2 regions of the Mesobacillus sp. LC4 genome follow, and region 1 is predicted to be linked to the other one. Evidence: a T-box and tRNA genes for the amino acid it is inferred to sense, from the RefSeq annotation. Region 1 holds a T-box; the other holds one or more tRNA genes.
What was found. A T-box is a leader RNA that pairs with one kind of tRNA and senses whether it is charged. The one in region 1 lies ahead of AB5I83_RS00505 (valine--tRNA ligase), so its partner is inferred to be a tRNA-Val.
Positions count from the first base shown of each region.

Region 2: it has a tRNA-Val gene. The T-box ahead of AB5I83_RS00505 (valine--tRNA ligase) is inferred to sense a tRNA for this amino acid. The anticodon was not compared.

Region 1 is NZ_JBGCUB010000001.1:106,551-114,713, reverse strand. It holds gene AB5I83_RS00515 (sensor domain-containing diguanylate cyclase) at 1-1,414, opposite strand, end outside; gene AB5I83_RS00510 (bifunctional folylpolyglutamate synthase/dihydrofolate synthase) at 1,499-2,812, opposite strand; gene AB5I83_RS00505 (valine--tRNA ligase) at 2,876-5,518, opposite strand; T-box leader at 5,564-5,808, opposite strand; gene AB5I83_RS00500 (hypothetical protein) at 5,988-6,182, shown strand; gene ysxE (spore coat protein YsxE) at 6,201-7,238, opposite strand; gene spoVID (stage VI sporulation protein D) at 7,557-8,163, opposite strand, start outside.
Region 2 is NZ_JBGCUB010000004.1:297,209-305,371, forward strand. It holds gene AB5I83_RS14805 (TRAP transporter permease) at 1-1,214, shown strand, start outside; gene AB5I83_RS14810 (hypothetical protein) at 1,254-1,475, opposite strand; gene AB5I83_RS14815 (NUDIX hydrolase) at 1,596-2,213, shown strand; tRNA gene AB5I83_RS14820 (tRNA-Val) at 2,304-2,376, shown strand; gene AB5I83_RS14825 (manganese catalase family protein) at 2,438-3,292, opposite strand; gene AB5I83_RS14830 (DUF2515 domain-containing protein) at 3,559-4,611, shown strand; gene AB5I83_RS14835 (hypothetical protein) at 4,925-5,497, opposite strand; gene AB5I83_RS14840 (four-helix bundle copper-binding protein) at 5,637-5,981, shown strand; gene AB5I83_RS14845 (spore germination protein) at 6,136-6,357, shown strand; gene AB5I83_RS14850 (hypothetical protein) at 6,370-6,777, shown strand; gene AB5I83_RS14855 (YfhE family protein) at 6,861-7,013, shown strand; gene AB5I83_RS14860 (general stress protein) at 7,286-7,828, shown strand; gene AB5I83_RS14865 (hypothetical protein) at 7,949-8,163, opposite strand, start outside.

The DNA.
Region 1 (8,163 bases):
CGATGCCGCCGATTTTTTTCCTCAGTCGTTCTCCTAACTCTATTAAAATCTCGTTTCCACTTTGGTGGCCGTATGTATCGTTGACGGATTTGAAGTGGTCAATGTCGAGCAGGATGAGTGATAAAAGGTCCCTGTGGCCAAATTGTAATTTTTCGAATTCGGCAGTCAGCATGTTTTCAAAATAGCGATAATTATACAGTCCAGTCAACGCGCAACGTTCACTGTATTCCTTTGTTTTTTCATGGTGTCTGGCATTTTCCACAGCAATAGCAAAGTGGGAGCATAGTATGTCGATGATCATCAGCTGTGATTTTTCGAATGCCCTTTTTTTGTTTGCGGCCAGGACGAGGACACCGATCACCTGGTTGTTCCTGACGATTGGCACACCGAGAATGCTTTCAGCACCTGCTGGGATATAGCCTGAATTAATATGCTTCCATTGTTTTTTTGAATGGAAGAGTACAGGCTGTTTCTCAGCCCAGACAAGCCCGCTTATTCCCATGCCTTTTCCAAGAGGATCGGCAACTGGCTCCATCACTTCTCCAAACTCTACCTTATGGATCAGCTTTAGCTCTTTCTCATCCACTACATCCAAAATGTAGGCATAGTCAACCGGAAGCATCTCGATCACCTTTTGGACGAAGAGGTCAAGAACATCATCCGACTTCAGCCTCTCAGCCAACTGGTGGCCGATCTCAGCGGCACTCTGTAAAAAATGGTTCACCTTTCCGCTTGAATAATAGAGACTGAGAATGATAGACAAACTGGCGAAAGGAATTCCAACAAACAGTAGGGAATAGAGTCCCATTTCACTTTGGTATAGTTCATAAAGGATGAATCCTACAGGGAATGTGATCAAAGTCGTAACGGTTTCCCAAATGAAATCTTTTCCGAAATAAGGTCCCTTCAGTTTAAGGACGATGGCTTGCAGAAGGATCAGGAATAAAGTATTCACTCCATAATTGCTAATTCCATAGACCGTTCCCAAAATATAAGTATATGGATCGTCGGCCAAATGTTCTCCATGTGTCCCTCCAAGGGCGTAAAAAATTAATCCGCTCACTAATGAAACAATAAAGAACATTAACGAATTCAGCGGGAACCTATATGTGTCGGACTTTTGGACACGAAGTCTCATTAACAATATCAGCACAGAAATTTGCATCAAAACCATTTCCACAAAGATGCCGTATGTCAGGAATACTGCTAGCGACACCCATTGGATCAGGAAGATTGGCGTATTGTTGACAACCATTGGCATGGCAGCCACGACAGCCATCAATAAAAGGAAGGCAAAAACTTCCCACACAGGTAGATCACTTGGAGGCGGATAGACTTGATAAGTCACCCAGAGTCCAACCGGCACGATCAGCAGCCAGCTGAACCATATTGATTTTTTGATCATGGGAGTCATCTTTATCTATCCACCTCCTTCCTGGGTAAAAAGTCGCACTTTTTAAATAGTTTAGCAAACTTTTTGTTCAATGTCATAATTTTCTTATTTATTTTTCAACACGTTCATTATGAAAGGCTTTGCCTCGGATAAAAAGTAAAGAGAGCCTGTGACAATCAGGATTTCATCTTTAGTCAAATCATTTATTTTCATAGAGAGAAAGTCTTGATAATCATTTGCGATTTGTTTATTTCCATCGTTCGGTCCAACTTCCATTAAATCTTCCGCAGAAGCTGCACGAGGAAAGTCGAAGGTTGTAAAAGTAAGTTGGTCAGCAGCCTCTTCTAGACTTGCAATCATCTTGTCCAACTTTTTATCTTTCAGGGCTGCAAATAGGATACTAATCTTTTTATCGGCAAATCGAGATTTAATTTCACTTGCGAGCGCATTGATTCCTTCTTCATTATGAGCCCCATCGATCAGGACTAAAGGATCCTCACTTAAAACCTCAAGACGTCCAGGCCAGTAAGCTTGAATAAGCCCATCCCTGATATGCTCTTCCTCAATCATAAACGAATAGTAGCTTGCAAGGACCTGGCTGGCCATTACAGCACAGGCAGCATTGTCCACCTGATAGGAACCGATCATTGAGGTACTTAGGTCCTGAATTTGGCCGAACATGCTTGAAAAAGTGAATTTTTCTCCACGCTCCAAAGATTCCCTAGAACTTGCTGTGAATTCATTCCCCAGATGGTAGATGGGGGACTTACCTTCTAGTGCTTTTCTTTTAATAACATCAAGTGCTTCAGGCTGTTTCACTCCAGTTATGACGCTTACACCGTTCTTGATGATTCCTGCTTTTTCAAACGCTATTTGTTCATATGTATCACCGAGGATTGCCGTATGATCGAGGCCGATGCTGGTGATGATCGATAGCAGCGGGTGAATGACATTGGTCGAATCAAAACGCCCGCCAAGTCCCACTTCATAAATGACGACATCAACAGGAGACATTTTGGCGAAATAATAAATGGACATTGCGGTGATCACTTCAAATTCAGTCGGTCCGCCTAATTCGGTATGATCCAGCTCATCAGCAAGCGGCTTGATCACATTTGTCAGCTCAACCAATTCTTCGTCACTGATTGGGTGGCCGTTAATACTGATACGCTCATTGAATTGTTCAAAATATGGCGAAGTAAACGTGCCGACCCTGAATCCAGCTGTCTGCAGGATCGAGCGCAGAAAGGTGACGGTCGAGCCTTTTCCGTTCGTGCCGCCAACATGGATGGTCTTGATCCTTCTTTCAGGATGCTCCAGCCTTTCAAGCATCCATTCCATTCTGGAAAGGCCTGGCTTCATTCCCAGACGCAGCCTTGCATGGATCCATTCAATTGCTTGCTCATATGTTTCAAACATATATAAACACCTCAATTCAAGATGAAGACGAACCAAAATGGTTCGTCTTCAGAGTTACTATTTTTAGTTTCTTAATTCATTGATGCGCGCTTCGACTGCTGCACGTTTTTCCAGATAGTCTTTTTCCTTCGCGCGTTCTTCATCGATGACCTTTTCAGGAGCTTTCTTGACAAAGCCTTCATTAGCCAGCTTCTTCTGGACACGTTCTACTTCTTTATCCAGCTTCTCTTTTTCTTTTTGAAGGCGGGCGATTTCTTCATCAATATTGATCAAGCCTTCAAGTGGCATGATGATTTCAAGTCCTGTAGCAACTGCTGTCATCGCTTTTTCAGGAGCGTTGACTTCAAGTCCGATTTCCAGGTTCTCTGGATTACAGAAACGAACGATATAGCCACGGTTACTTTCAAGCATGCTTAATGTCTTTTCATCCTTTGCCTTCAGGAACATATCTACCTTCTTGCTTAGAGGTGTGTTCACCTCAGAGCGAATATTCCTTACCGCACGGATGACTTCAACTAGAAGCTTCATATCATCTGCTGCTTCTTTATCAGTTAAAGCAGGGTCAACCTGCGGCCAGCTTGCAACCGTGATGGACTCCCCTTCATGAGGCAGGTTCTGCCAGATTTCTTCGGTAATGAATGGCATGAAGGGATGCAACAGGCGCATCGTGTTGTCTAGAACGTATGCAAGAATGGACCTTGTCGTCTTCTTGGCAGCTTCGTCTTCGCCGTAGAGCGGAAGCTTTGCCATCTCGATATACCAGTCACAGAAGTCATCCCAGATGAAGTTGTAAAGTGCTCGGCCAACCTCACCAAACTCATAACGGTCTGAAAGTCTTGTCACAGTCTCGATTGTTTCATTCAATCTTGTCAAAATCCACTTGTCGGCAACTGATTTCTCGCCGCTCAAATCGATTTCTTCATATTTAAGGCCATTCATATTCATCAACGCAAAACGGGATGCGTTCCAAATTTTATTCGCGAAGTTCCAAGTTGCCTCAACCTTTTCGGTGCTGTAACGAAGATCCTGCCCCGGTGAGCTTCCTGTTGTCAGGAAGTAGCGGAGCGAGTCGGCGCCGTACTGGTCGATGACATCCATCGGATCAACACCGTTTCCTAGTGACTTACTCATCTTACGGCCATCTTCTGCACGAACGAGTCCGTGGATCAATACATCCTTGAATGGCCTCTGTTCTGTGAATTCTAGTCCCTGGAAAATCATCCTTGAAACCCAGAAGAAGATAATATCATAGCCGGTTACTAGGGCGGCTGTCGGGTAATAGCGCTTGAAATCAGCTGCTTCTTCATTCGGCCAGCCCATTGTCGAGAATGGCCATAGCGCTGAGCTGAACCATGTATCAAGAACGTCATTATCCTGTTCCCAGTTCTCAGGGTCTGCCGGCGGTTCATGGTCAACGTATACCTCACCTGTTTCTTTATGGTACCAGGCAGGGATGCGGTGGCCCCACCATAGCTGACGGGAAATACACCAGTCACGGATATTTTCCATCCAGCGCATATAGGTGTTTTCAAAACGCTCAGGGACAAAGTTGACCTTCTCTTCTTTACTCTGAAGAGCGACTGCTTCATCGGCAAGCGGCTGCATTTTAACGAACCATTGAGTGGATAGATATGGCTCGACTACTGCACCACTGCGCTCAGAGTGACCTACAGAGTGCATATGCTCTTCAATCTTGAACAATACGCCAGCATCCTGAAGGTCCTTGACGATTTGCTTGCGGCACTCGAAGCGATCCATTCCCTGATACTTGCCGGCTTTAGCATTCATTGAGCCATCTTCGTTCATGACAAGAACTCTTTCAAGGTTATGGCGGTTGCCGATTTCAAAGTCATTAGGGTCATGTGCAGGCGTGATTTTAACGGCGCCTGATCCAAATTCCATATCGACATAATCATCGCCTACAATCGGGATCTCACGGCCGACGATTGGCAGGGTGACAGTCTTGCCGATCAAATGCTTGTAGCGGTCATCTTCTGGATGGACAGCAACCGCTGTATCGCCAAGCATCGTTTCCGGTCTTGTCGTTGCGATTTCGATATGGCCGCTGCCATCTGCCAGAGGATATCTCATATGATAAAAAGCACCCTGGACATCTTTGTGGATAACCTCGATATCAGATAAAGCCGTTTTCGCTGCCGGATCCCAGTTGATGATGTATTCGCCGCGGTAGATCAGGCCTTTGCGGTATAAAGAAACGAAAACTTCTTTTACAGCCTTTGATAATCCCTCATCCAAAGTAAAGCGCTCACGGCTGTAATCAAGCCCTAATCCAAGCTTTGACCATTGTGTGCGGATATGTTGTGCGTATTCCTCTTTCCACTTCCAAGCTTCGTCAAGGAATTTTTCACGGCCCAGTTCGTAGCGATTGATTCCCTGGCTGCGCAGTTTTTCATCAACCTTTGCCTGTGTTGCGATGCCCGCATGGTCCATTCCCGGGAGCCATAATACGTCATATCCCTGCATGCGCTTCATTCGTGTCAGGATATCCTGAAGCGCTGTATCCCACGCATGGCCAAGATGCAGCTTTCCAGTTACGTTTGGCGGCGGGATGACAATTGTATAAGTCTTTTTCGTATCATCGTCCTTCGCTTCGAAAAACTTACCTTTGATCCACCATTCATAACGTCCTTGCTCGATCGAAGACGGATCGTATTTAGTCGGCATAGACAAATTCTCTTCCATCATTTTTCCTCCATTCATTTCCTGAAAAATAAAAAACTCCATTCGCCATAAAAGGACGAATGGAGTTTGTTCGCGGTACCACCTTTTTTCCCAGCAACGGTAAAAACTGAGTTCTGCTGCTGGCTCAAATACGGATAACGGTTCTTCACCGTCGCCTGTTACTGAGAGAAATCCGTTCCCAGGCGATGCTCAAGGGCGACCTTCCATGGTTCCGGCTTAGAAGTCCTCCCAGCTAATGGACTCCCTCTCTTGAAGCTGGCTGCTCATGTACTCTTCCCTGTCAAAGCTTTGCTTTATTATGTGTTTTGTATACTAGATATACTACCCAAAAAAGTGGATTGACGTCAATCATCATTTCCTATTTTTTATTATTTTATACTTTTTGAACCTTAATGTGCGAGCAATAAGCACATTTTGGGCAAGTCACTCATAGAATGGAAAAAGGGATACCTGATTGTTTGGAGGGATGACGATGAAGAGACGAAGGTATAATCCTTATACACTCCCGAAGTGGGCGAGGACAGCACGGGCAGTATGCGCTCAGCTCATTATTCCTTTTTGTGTTTTCCAGGGTATACGCACCCTGTTTTTTCCGTCAACATTTGATGTATTCTTGCTAACAATTTTCATCCTGATTGCACTGGCAATCAAATTCGAAATGATTTAAGGAGCCCTGGAGCATCTTTTAGCTCTGGGCTCCTTCTTGTTTTGCCTGTTCTTTTTGTTTTTCCATTTCGTCAATCTTGGTCACCACGTAGCCTGTATTGCTCAAAAGCCAATACTGCCGCTGCAGTTTTTGGACAAACTTCCTTTCATCCACTTCCACTTTGCGCTGATGGTACATTTCCGCAACACGGATAATGCCTGACGGAAAAGCCAGATAACTCATGAACAGCTGCATTTCATCCTCTCGGAATGGAAAGTATTTTAAATAGACATAGATCCAGTCTATGACTTCATCTCCATACTTCGGCTGGGTTTTCAGCGACCTTGCCAGGAATGGAAGCAAATCCTGGATTGGCGAGCCTTGCCTGGCCTTCTCGAAATTGATGAAATATCCGTAGCCCCTTTCATCGAACAGGAAATGTTCAGGAGATACCTTACCATGAAGAGTTACCGTCCTCGTTTTCTTTTGCACCTTCGTCTTTTCATTCCATGACTCCAGTTTTTGCTTAGCGAACTGCATTGCCTGGCGGATCTGTATATAATACAGGCAGAACGTCAGTTCAAACGGTGACATATATACTCTGTCCTCACAGCTTTCAAGGAATCCGTTGATGAATTCTTCTTCCTTTTCCCATTCTTTTAACGTCTTTTCATAATGCTCCTGCTTCACTTCTTCACTGATTTCCAGTTCCTTGACTGATAAAGTATGCATCCTCGCCAATTCCCTGAACAGCTGCTGGTGTCTTTGTGACTGGTCCTCTCTCGTCTCATTCGGGATCCACGGCATTAAATAGTACAGTGACTTATTATGCAGTACCGCATAACGTCCGTCATTTGCCGGGTAGACTGGAACAATCCTGTTATAGCCTTTTTGGTAAAGATGCTGGATATGTTTGATAAAATCTGTTGATTCATGCGGGTGGATTTTCTTCAAAGCGTAAGTGCCTGAATTCGCATAGACCTTTTTCACTTTGCCAAAATCCTCTGCAAAATACGGATTAATAGGGTATTGTTTTAACACTGCCGATTCTTCTTTTAAAAAATTGCGATCATCCATCGGTCTCTCGCCTACTTTCTGAATTTCATATTTAGAAAGCGTAAGCGCCTTGGTCAGCCCCGACAAGCGCTGGAGGGCCGACCGGTGAAGTCGTTCTTTGACTTCATTGGGCGGACCGAAGTGACTCGAGGGGCTAGGCGCTGTAGCTGGACAATTCTCGAATTAACGATTATACCTTTTTATTCTCGAATAAATACAGCTGGGCAGGTGTCAGACACCTGCCCATGCTAAAAGCTATAGCAATCCCAGCCAGCAGCCAAGCCAGCCCTGACAACCAGCCTCCTTTTGGACAAGGCGTTGCTAAATATAAATGTTTATTTAATTATTATGAACCGCTACTCCAGGAACATATAGTACCTGGCCTTCATGAACTTCATGGTCGATGCTCAGATGATTGACCCGGAGAAGCTGCTGGACTGGCACATCATAGCGTTCGGAAATCGATTGAAGCGAGTCGCCTTGCTGAACAATGCATACTCTTATTTTAGCAACTTCTGTTTCTTCTTCCTTACGCGCTAAGAATTCAGCAATGGAAATGCCTTGTTTCATGTTCGGCTTCTTCTTTTTCAATACTGGAGAGGATGAGCTTTCGGGAGACTCTTCCACTTCGGCTGGCATACTTTCTGAGACTGGCTCTTCTGGTGCCTCCAGCTCGACCTCCTCTTCCTCAACCTCGACTTCCATTATGGGCTTCTGTTCACCTCTGAAATCACTTAGAGCATATTCCAGCTCTGGTTCTCGTTGAGCCTGTTGTTCGGATTCCGAGGCGCCCTCTACGGCAGCAGTTTTCTTCGCTTCAGCCCTGAAAGGGGCATAAAGTTCTTCTTCATAGGTATCTTCTTCTTGTTGACTCAAAGTCTCATTTTGCTGGACAAACGAATAGGCTGGAGCTTCTGGGAAGTCTGCTTCCTCTCTTTCTTCCTGG
Region 2 (8,163 bases), on a different contig from region 1:
GAACAATCAGCGGAAGCTCAGTGGCTAACGTTGTTACTTCCGGTTCATTTACGATTCCAATGATGAAAAAGCTTGGCTACCGCAAAGAATTTGCCGGTGCTGTCGAAGCAGCGGCATCAACTGGTGGGCAGCTCATGCCGCCAATCATGGGAGCGGCTGCGTTCCTCATGGTTGAATTCATCGGTGGCGGAATTACTTATTGGGAAATTGCCAAAGCAGCAACCATTCCGGCATTATTATATTTTACTGGAATCTGGATCATGACACACTTCGAAGCAAAGAGAATTGGGCTGCGCGGTTTAAGTGACGAAGAAATGCCCGACAGAAAAGAAGTGCTTAAAAAGATTTATCTTCTTTTGCCAATCTTGATTGTCATTCTTTTGATGGTAAGCGGTATGAGTATCATGCGTGCTGCCCTTTGGTCAATCCTATCGACAATTATCGTCAGTGCTTTTAGCAAAGAGACGAGAATCGGTTTTAAAGATGCGATTGATGCGCTTGTCGACGGTGCGAGGACAGCATTGGGAGTTGCGGCTGCTACAGCAGCTGCAGGTATCATTGTTGGTGTCGTAACGAAGACAGGACTTGGATTGAAGCTTGCAAATGGCTTACTTGACCTTTCAGGCGGTTACTTGATTCCGACCTTGATGTTTACGATGCTTGCAGCAATTGTTCTGGGGATGGGTTCGCCAACGACGGCCAACTATGTTATTACATCGACAATTGCCGCACCTGCGATCATCCTTTTGGGTATCCCAGATTTGTCTGCTCACTTATTTGTTTTCTATTTCGGTATCATTGCCGATATCACGCCTCCGGTTGCGCTGGCAGCATTTGCAGCTGCGGGAGTGTCGGGCGGAGAACCACTGCGTACCGGTGTGAATTCTGCTAAGCTGGCAATTGCCGCTTTCATCATACCTTATATGTTCGTGTTGTCTCCTGAACTTCTTATGATCGATACAACCTGGACGTACTTGATCTGGGTCGTGTTTACCGCCATTTCAGGTATGCTGGCAATTGGTGCCGGTATTATCGGTTACTGGCTGAGGAAATTATTCTGGTGGGAAAGAGTGCTTGGATTGGTAGCAGGTATTATGCTGATCTATCCAGAAGGTATGACAGATATGATTGGTCTTGGTCTATTCATACTCCTTGTTGCACTACAAGTGATCATCAAGGATAAAGAATCAGTGAAACAAAAGACCGCAAATTAATGAAGATAAAAAGGAGTCCTAGCTAAAGGGCTTCTTTTTTTAGCTTGATTTAAGCAATTTTCCCCTTTCGAGCATAACCGACAAGATGTTTTCCTTTTTGAAAAGGCGGTCAGCATTTCTAAGAAAACAGAAAGCTTTAAAATAATGTTCGTGCATTTCTTTTACGATTATTCTGCGTTGGGTAATTTCGTTATTTGCTGCAAGATAAATCATCTCCACAGCAAGTTTTTCCTTAAGCGATCTTTCAAGCAGGCTTTTCATATGCTCTCGCTCCTTATAATTTATATATCCATTATACCCGAACACAAGTTCTTTATTCAACCATTTTTAGAACGCTTGTTCGTATAATATTAATGGTATAATTTACTCGGAGGTGGAATCATGGAAAAAGAACTGCTTAAGACATTTGATGAAAATGGGAACGCAAGAGGAACCGCCACTAGAGCGGAAGTACATAGAGAAGGGCATTGGCATGAGACCTTTCATTGCTGGTTTACTGAGAAGATCGGAGATGAGCACTTTATTTTTTTTCAAGTCCGCAGCTCAGACAAAAAAGATTATCCCAATTTGTTGGATATTACTGCAGCGGGTCACATTCTTGCAGAGGAAACCTATTTGGATGGTTTAAGAGAAGTGAAAGAGGAACTTGGGATTGAATTGTCCCTGGAGGATCTGAAGTCATTAGGAGTAATCAAAGATTCATTGAAAAGTCCCGGATTTCTTGATAATGAATTATGCCATGTGTTTTTATATGACAAGCATATCCCATTCGATCATTACGACCTGCAAAGGGAAGAGGTCTCGGGCATTATGATGACAAGCATGTCTGAATTCATAAATCTATGGTCTGGTAAGAAGCAGAAAATAAAAGCAGAAGGTTTTCTGTCCAGTGGGGAACAAGAAAAGAAACAAAGTAGTTTGCTTGTTACAAAGAGAGACTTTGTACCCCATGAAGATTCGTACATTTATAGAGTTATAGAGGCAATGAAAAATTCGTAAAACAGTTTTTTTATGCAATATATTATTGACAATCCCATCATTTCAGTATATATTAGTAAATGTCCTCACTAAACAGGACAAACACAATAGGATTCCTTAGCTCAGCTGGGAGAGCGCTACCTTGACAGGGTAGAGGTCGCTGGTTCGAACCCAGTAGGAATCATACTAAAAAGCTTCAATCCTTTTTTAAGGATTGAAGCTTTTTTTGCATTCACCAACTTTTTTTAGATTAAGTTTGGCGGGATCTGCTCAGTGTGTAAAACAGCAGGAGGTGTATTGAAAACATAAGGTGGTGCTGGTTTTAGCTTTGGTTTTGGACCAAATGGAGCCGGATTCTGGACATATTGGAATGCGCCCAGGCCATCCATACTCGTTCCGCTTGCCCATCTGCCAGCAGCACTTTCGTCTCCCTCTGAAAGGTTAAATAGCACATAGGAAACTTCCTGTTTTTCTAGGTGTTTCGGGAAGGTGCTCGGTACCACTACATTTTCCTTTGCTTCCAATTCTTTTATTGCTGCGATCCACTGATTTTGGTGCATAGTATCCCTTGCCAGCAGCCAGGATAGCATATCCCTTACTCCTCGGTCTGTCGTTTCATAATATAGTCTGGCAACCTGGAGCCTTCCCTGGGACTCAGCATTCAGATTAGCCCTGAAGTCAGCAAGAAGGTTGCCGCTCGCGGCGATGTAAGCTGCAGTCCACCGGTTTCCGACACTGTCAGCAGGCATAGCGCCTAATCCTGATACGATGATATGTTGCGGATTCATTCCTCCTAAAATCGCTTTCATCATCGGATCCTTTGCCGCTTCCTCTTGTGCTCCAACAGGTGCCCCATCCAAGAGCCTGGCGATCATGGTGGATAGCATTTCGATATGGGCCAATTCTTCTGTTCCGGTATCCATTAAAAGATCCCGATACTTTCCATCTCCCCGCGTATTCCACCCTTGAAAAAGATATTGCATAGCCACCGAAATTTCCCCGAACTGTCCACCGAGCACTTCTTGAAGTTTTCTGGCATAAACAGGATCAGGCCGATCTGGTTTTGCTTGATATTGTAACTCTTTTACATGGTAAAACATCCTATTCCTCCCTAAAGAAAAATGCATTCCGCATTTATCATATGGGCAATTAGGGTTTAAGGAACTTGGATTAGTAAGAGGCCGAGGATTATCGGGAATCTTCGAGCAAAGCATTGTACGTTGACTGGTTATTATCAGAAATATTCCTTCATATTCTTATACTAAAATAACCGGTTGAAAAGGGGGAATGGATCATTTCCTTTTTAAAAAAAAGAATAAAGTCACCAATTGAAGTAATCAAGGGTAATTTACAAAAAAGGCAGAAGGTGAAGCAGGTAAGGAACCCTACTGCAGAAGAGAAAAAAATCATTATTGAAATAAAGAGGAAGACCAAACAACTAAATGGAAATAATATCACAAGAACGAAAGCATATTTGGACTTTTATTTGAAGCATCCGGAAATTCACTGGGCATTCCTGGCCCATATGGTTTCACGGAATGGTGGATGGAGCATGACTGATTTAAAAGCTGAGCTTTTAAAAAGACTTTTATCCAAAGGCGAAAAGGAATCCTACTTCTTAGTCCTTGAACGAGGGAATTGGCTGATCTTCCAGGATGCCTATCCACAGCTTCTGCTCTATGAGGAAAGTCTGAAGAGGAAAGAACCGCTGTTCAGTCTCCTTTCACACCTGAATGTTTCTTTTTTTATGGAAGCGATTTGGGATCACTTCTGGAAATCTTCCAATCCATCTTTGCTCACAATCGGCTTGATCATCAATGAACAGCATTATATAGAAAATAGAATCATTCGGGATCAAAAATATATCAAAGAGGTATTTAATACCCTTGAGTTTGAATTACAGGATGTTTTGTCCTTCAATCAAATTCTTTTCCCATACAATGATTATGGTGTTATTAAATTGGCTGGCCAGACAGTGAACCAATTCGAGTCATTGCGTGAAAGAATCCAATTGGGTAAGAGACTTTATGCCGTTCTATTTGATGATGAACTACTGAAAAAGGTGGAAGAGTGGGCAAGGTTGCATCCGCATACTGGTTCAAGAAAAGATTACTGGCCTCATATCTTCAATGATATACATGAAGGAAGCCCAGGACTTAAATATGAAATTAAATTGCGTTCATGCATGCTAAAACCAGGTGCAAGAAGGATTTATAGTCCCTCATTGCAAAATGTATGGAAAAACCTCCTGCATCCAGAGGCAGAGGCAGGAGAATGGTTTGATGATATTAAAGTCGTAGAATATCTTAGGGAGATAGAGGCACCATCTGTTGGAAACATAGAATTTGAGTATTGCCAAACACTTGAAAAGCTTGAACTAGCTGCTTTTGCTAAAAAGATAGTTTCTATTCTTGATTAGTCTATGGTCCTTAGCATGGAACAAGTCAAAAGCTTTAGGGAGAGCTGTTATTGTGACAGGTTTCAGGTTGTGGAAGTCAAGGCTGTCAAGAAAACGTGGTTATTGTGACAAGTTCCAGGTTGAAGAGCCCAAAGCTGTCAAGAAAATGCGGTAATTATGACAGGTTCAAGCTTAAAGAGACTAAAGCTGTCAAAAAATGCAGTAATGATGGTGGTTTAGAATTGTTGAACAGCATATTAGTTTTTCTCTTATAAAGATTCGCTATCAGGAGAATTTCACATGAAAGAAACGGTTGTTTCCAACCGTTTCTTTCTTAAGGGTGATGTTTGTGTTCCTGTTGAGGCGTACTTCCCTTTAGGGTTTCGATCCAAGTGTGTCCAAGTTGGCTGCCCGAATAGAGATAGAATACCAGGAATATGAAAATGAGGAATGGTTTCATATAATATCTTTTGGATGTGATGGCTGTTTCAGTTTTTGGTAGTATTTTAAAAAGGAATAGGGCTGCAAGTGTTACTGTCAAGAAGATGTTAATGAAGATTAGGGATTTTTCAGGCTGAAGCATTTCTCCAAGCATGGCCCCCATCATTCCGCCCATTATGCCGGACATTAGACCTTCGATTGCAGCAGCAGAACTGAATGAAGCGCCAGTTATCGTGCCAGCTGCTGCTCCTATCAACATTGATAAAATGGTAGAAAGAAATAGGTCACCGCGAAAAACAGTTCCCAGCAAAAGTCCACTAGTCAATCCAATATTCATGCCGATAAACATTGGAATAATCATCCCGGTCATGCCTGCCATGTCAGCCTTTTGACGAAGAGCCAGGATGATGGAAATCAGAATAACGGCAGATAGCGTGAAAAAGACAAAAGCATTGTACAATAACATGGATAGCCCCCTTTTTACCATCATATGAAAATAGAGGACAAACCATTCCCGAAGTTGACCCCATTAACATTTAACGTATAATTCATCAAAATTCACAAAATATAAAGGGTGTTAAATGATATTAGGAGGAATAAGTGATATGGGAATATTGTCAGCGTCGCCATCTCAAATGGACAACTGTATTGATGCATGTGTGAAATGTGCAAGGGCGTGTGAGGAGTGCCTGTCTGCCTGTCTTCAGGAGCCTGATGTCCAGGCACGGATCATGTGCATTCAGACCTTGAATGACTGTGCAGAAATATGCCTTCAGGCTGTGGCTTATATGGCAAGAAACAGCCAGTTTGCCAAGCAGCACTGCCAGCTGTGTGCAGATATTTGTGATGCATGTGCAATGCATTGTGAAAAGTTTCAGGATGCACATTGCCAGGAATGTGCAAAAATTTGCCGTCAATGTGCAGAAGCATGCAGAAACATGGCTTCATAAGTATGCTTTAAGACTAAATCCTTGCATTTGAAATGCAGGGTTTTTTTATTGGTCAATAGCAATTAATACGACATTATATCAATGAATTAGGCACACGAAGATTTCCTCTTACACATATAATGCTAATATACTTGCCATTTTTAGGAGTGATCAGATGCCTGTAATAATTGGCGGTATTAAGATTGGCGGTGTTCAATCGGGAGCATCAATGAACAACGGTGAGATTTTGTTCACCTCTACTCACAGTAAAATGAACATGCAGGCACAAGCTGGTTCATTTACCGTAGGGGATGCAAATTTGATCAATAATGCTGGCAGCGGGAATTTCTCCGTACCACAAGTGAATGATCCCGATATAGCAGAGGTAGGAAACTAAGGGGTGCAAGCGGTGAATAATTACTTTTACCATTTAATTCATTCAGAAAAAGAATATTGGAAACAGCTTGCCCTCTCTTACCAAACTAGAATAAGAGAACTCGAAGAAAAAGTAGAATTAATGAAATCTGAACAAAACGGTGAGCTCCAGTCAGAGATCATTAACGATACAACCGGTAAAATTTCCATTCAAAATGTTAAAGTGAACCAAATACAATCCGGTGCTGCCTTTAATATTGCTGAGATGATATATAGTACTACCAAAAGCGATATGGACATGGATTTGGGGCCGAATTCTATGAATATTGGTGACCATAATAGAATGGAGCATCAAGAGGGATATAGTGAAGTTGGGGCCAGTACAAGGGATGTAAATTTATATACTAGCTTTGTACGGGCCAGCTTTCAACCTGTGAACTGAGTTGCAGTTACGTTTACCCTAAATTAAAAAGGGTACGAACATAATAGAGGGTCATCAAAACTCAATCACAGGAGGTAGATCTTATGGATAAAAATAAAGCTCCTAACAAAGGGTTGAATACTGATCAGAACAACGGTCTGACTGATACTCAGGAGGTGCTTTACGCAAAGGACTTCACTCGTGCAGTAAAGGCTGAAAATAAGTACAGAGAAGAGAAGGGAAACAAAGGTAAATAGATAGACAAAAAGATGGCTTTTAAGCCATCTTTTTTATTTCCATATTTAATGGAAATGACTCTATGTTTAGGCAGAAATGTGACGGGTATTGGTTCTATGTAGGCACAATCACACAATTTTTATAATGGTAAATAGTTGTATTGGCATATATGTCTTAGTTTTGAGAATCTCAACTTTTAGACATTGGATGCCGCAACAGAAACCATTACGCTCAATCAGTTAAATATTTTAATTCGAATGAGCGCAAAAAACTAGAACGGAGGTAATAGTCTATGGAAAAGACAATCGTAGGTGGAGTATTCAGGGACTCAGACGAAGCAATTGGTGCAATTAGAAGACTTAAGGAAATGGGCTTTGATACGAACGATTTATCAATCTTCGCAAAGGACGATGATAAATTGGAGAACATTGAAGACCAGACGGATGTAGATGTAATTGAAAATGATTCTGGCCGAGGGAAAAATGCTGGCAAGGGTGCCGGTATTGGTGCTGGAACCGGTGGAGTTCTTGGAGGCATCGCTGGCCTGATAGCTGAAATCGGTCTGCTCTCAATCCCTGGTATTGGTGTACTTGCTGCAGCAGGTCCGCTTGCAACGACTTTGAGCGGTGCAGCAATTGGCGCTACAGGAGGCGGAATCGTCGGTGCCTTGACAGGTGCCGGAGTAACAGAAGATGACGCCAAAGAATACGAGAGATACTTGAAGGAAGGAAATATCCTGGTGTTAGTCGAAGTGGATGAGGAAAGAAGAGAGGAAATCCATACCACTTTTAGAGACTCCAATTCATTAAACACTGATATGTATGTGACTTCCTAAGCTGGAGGGCAAGAGGCATTCCTTTGGATAGGAATGCCTCTTTTTTATGGATATAGGGATTACTTCTGTATTAAAAAAACGTATCTGTTCCAGTAGGACAGGCATTGCTTATGATGAGACCTATCCGGTAAGCTTAGGCCATTTTTTATGACGCAGGACTTGGTAAATGGCCAGGCCATCACTATAATTGCCATTTCCGTAATCGACTGGAATTAATGAAAAGGTTGCCAGCCAGACAGAAAAATAGGAATAACGGACAAATATAGGATTAGGTTCTAAAAAGCCCTGTGAGATGAGGATGTTTAACACAAGCACAGACCCAAGATTAAAGATGA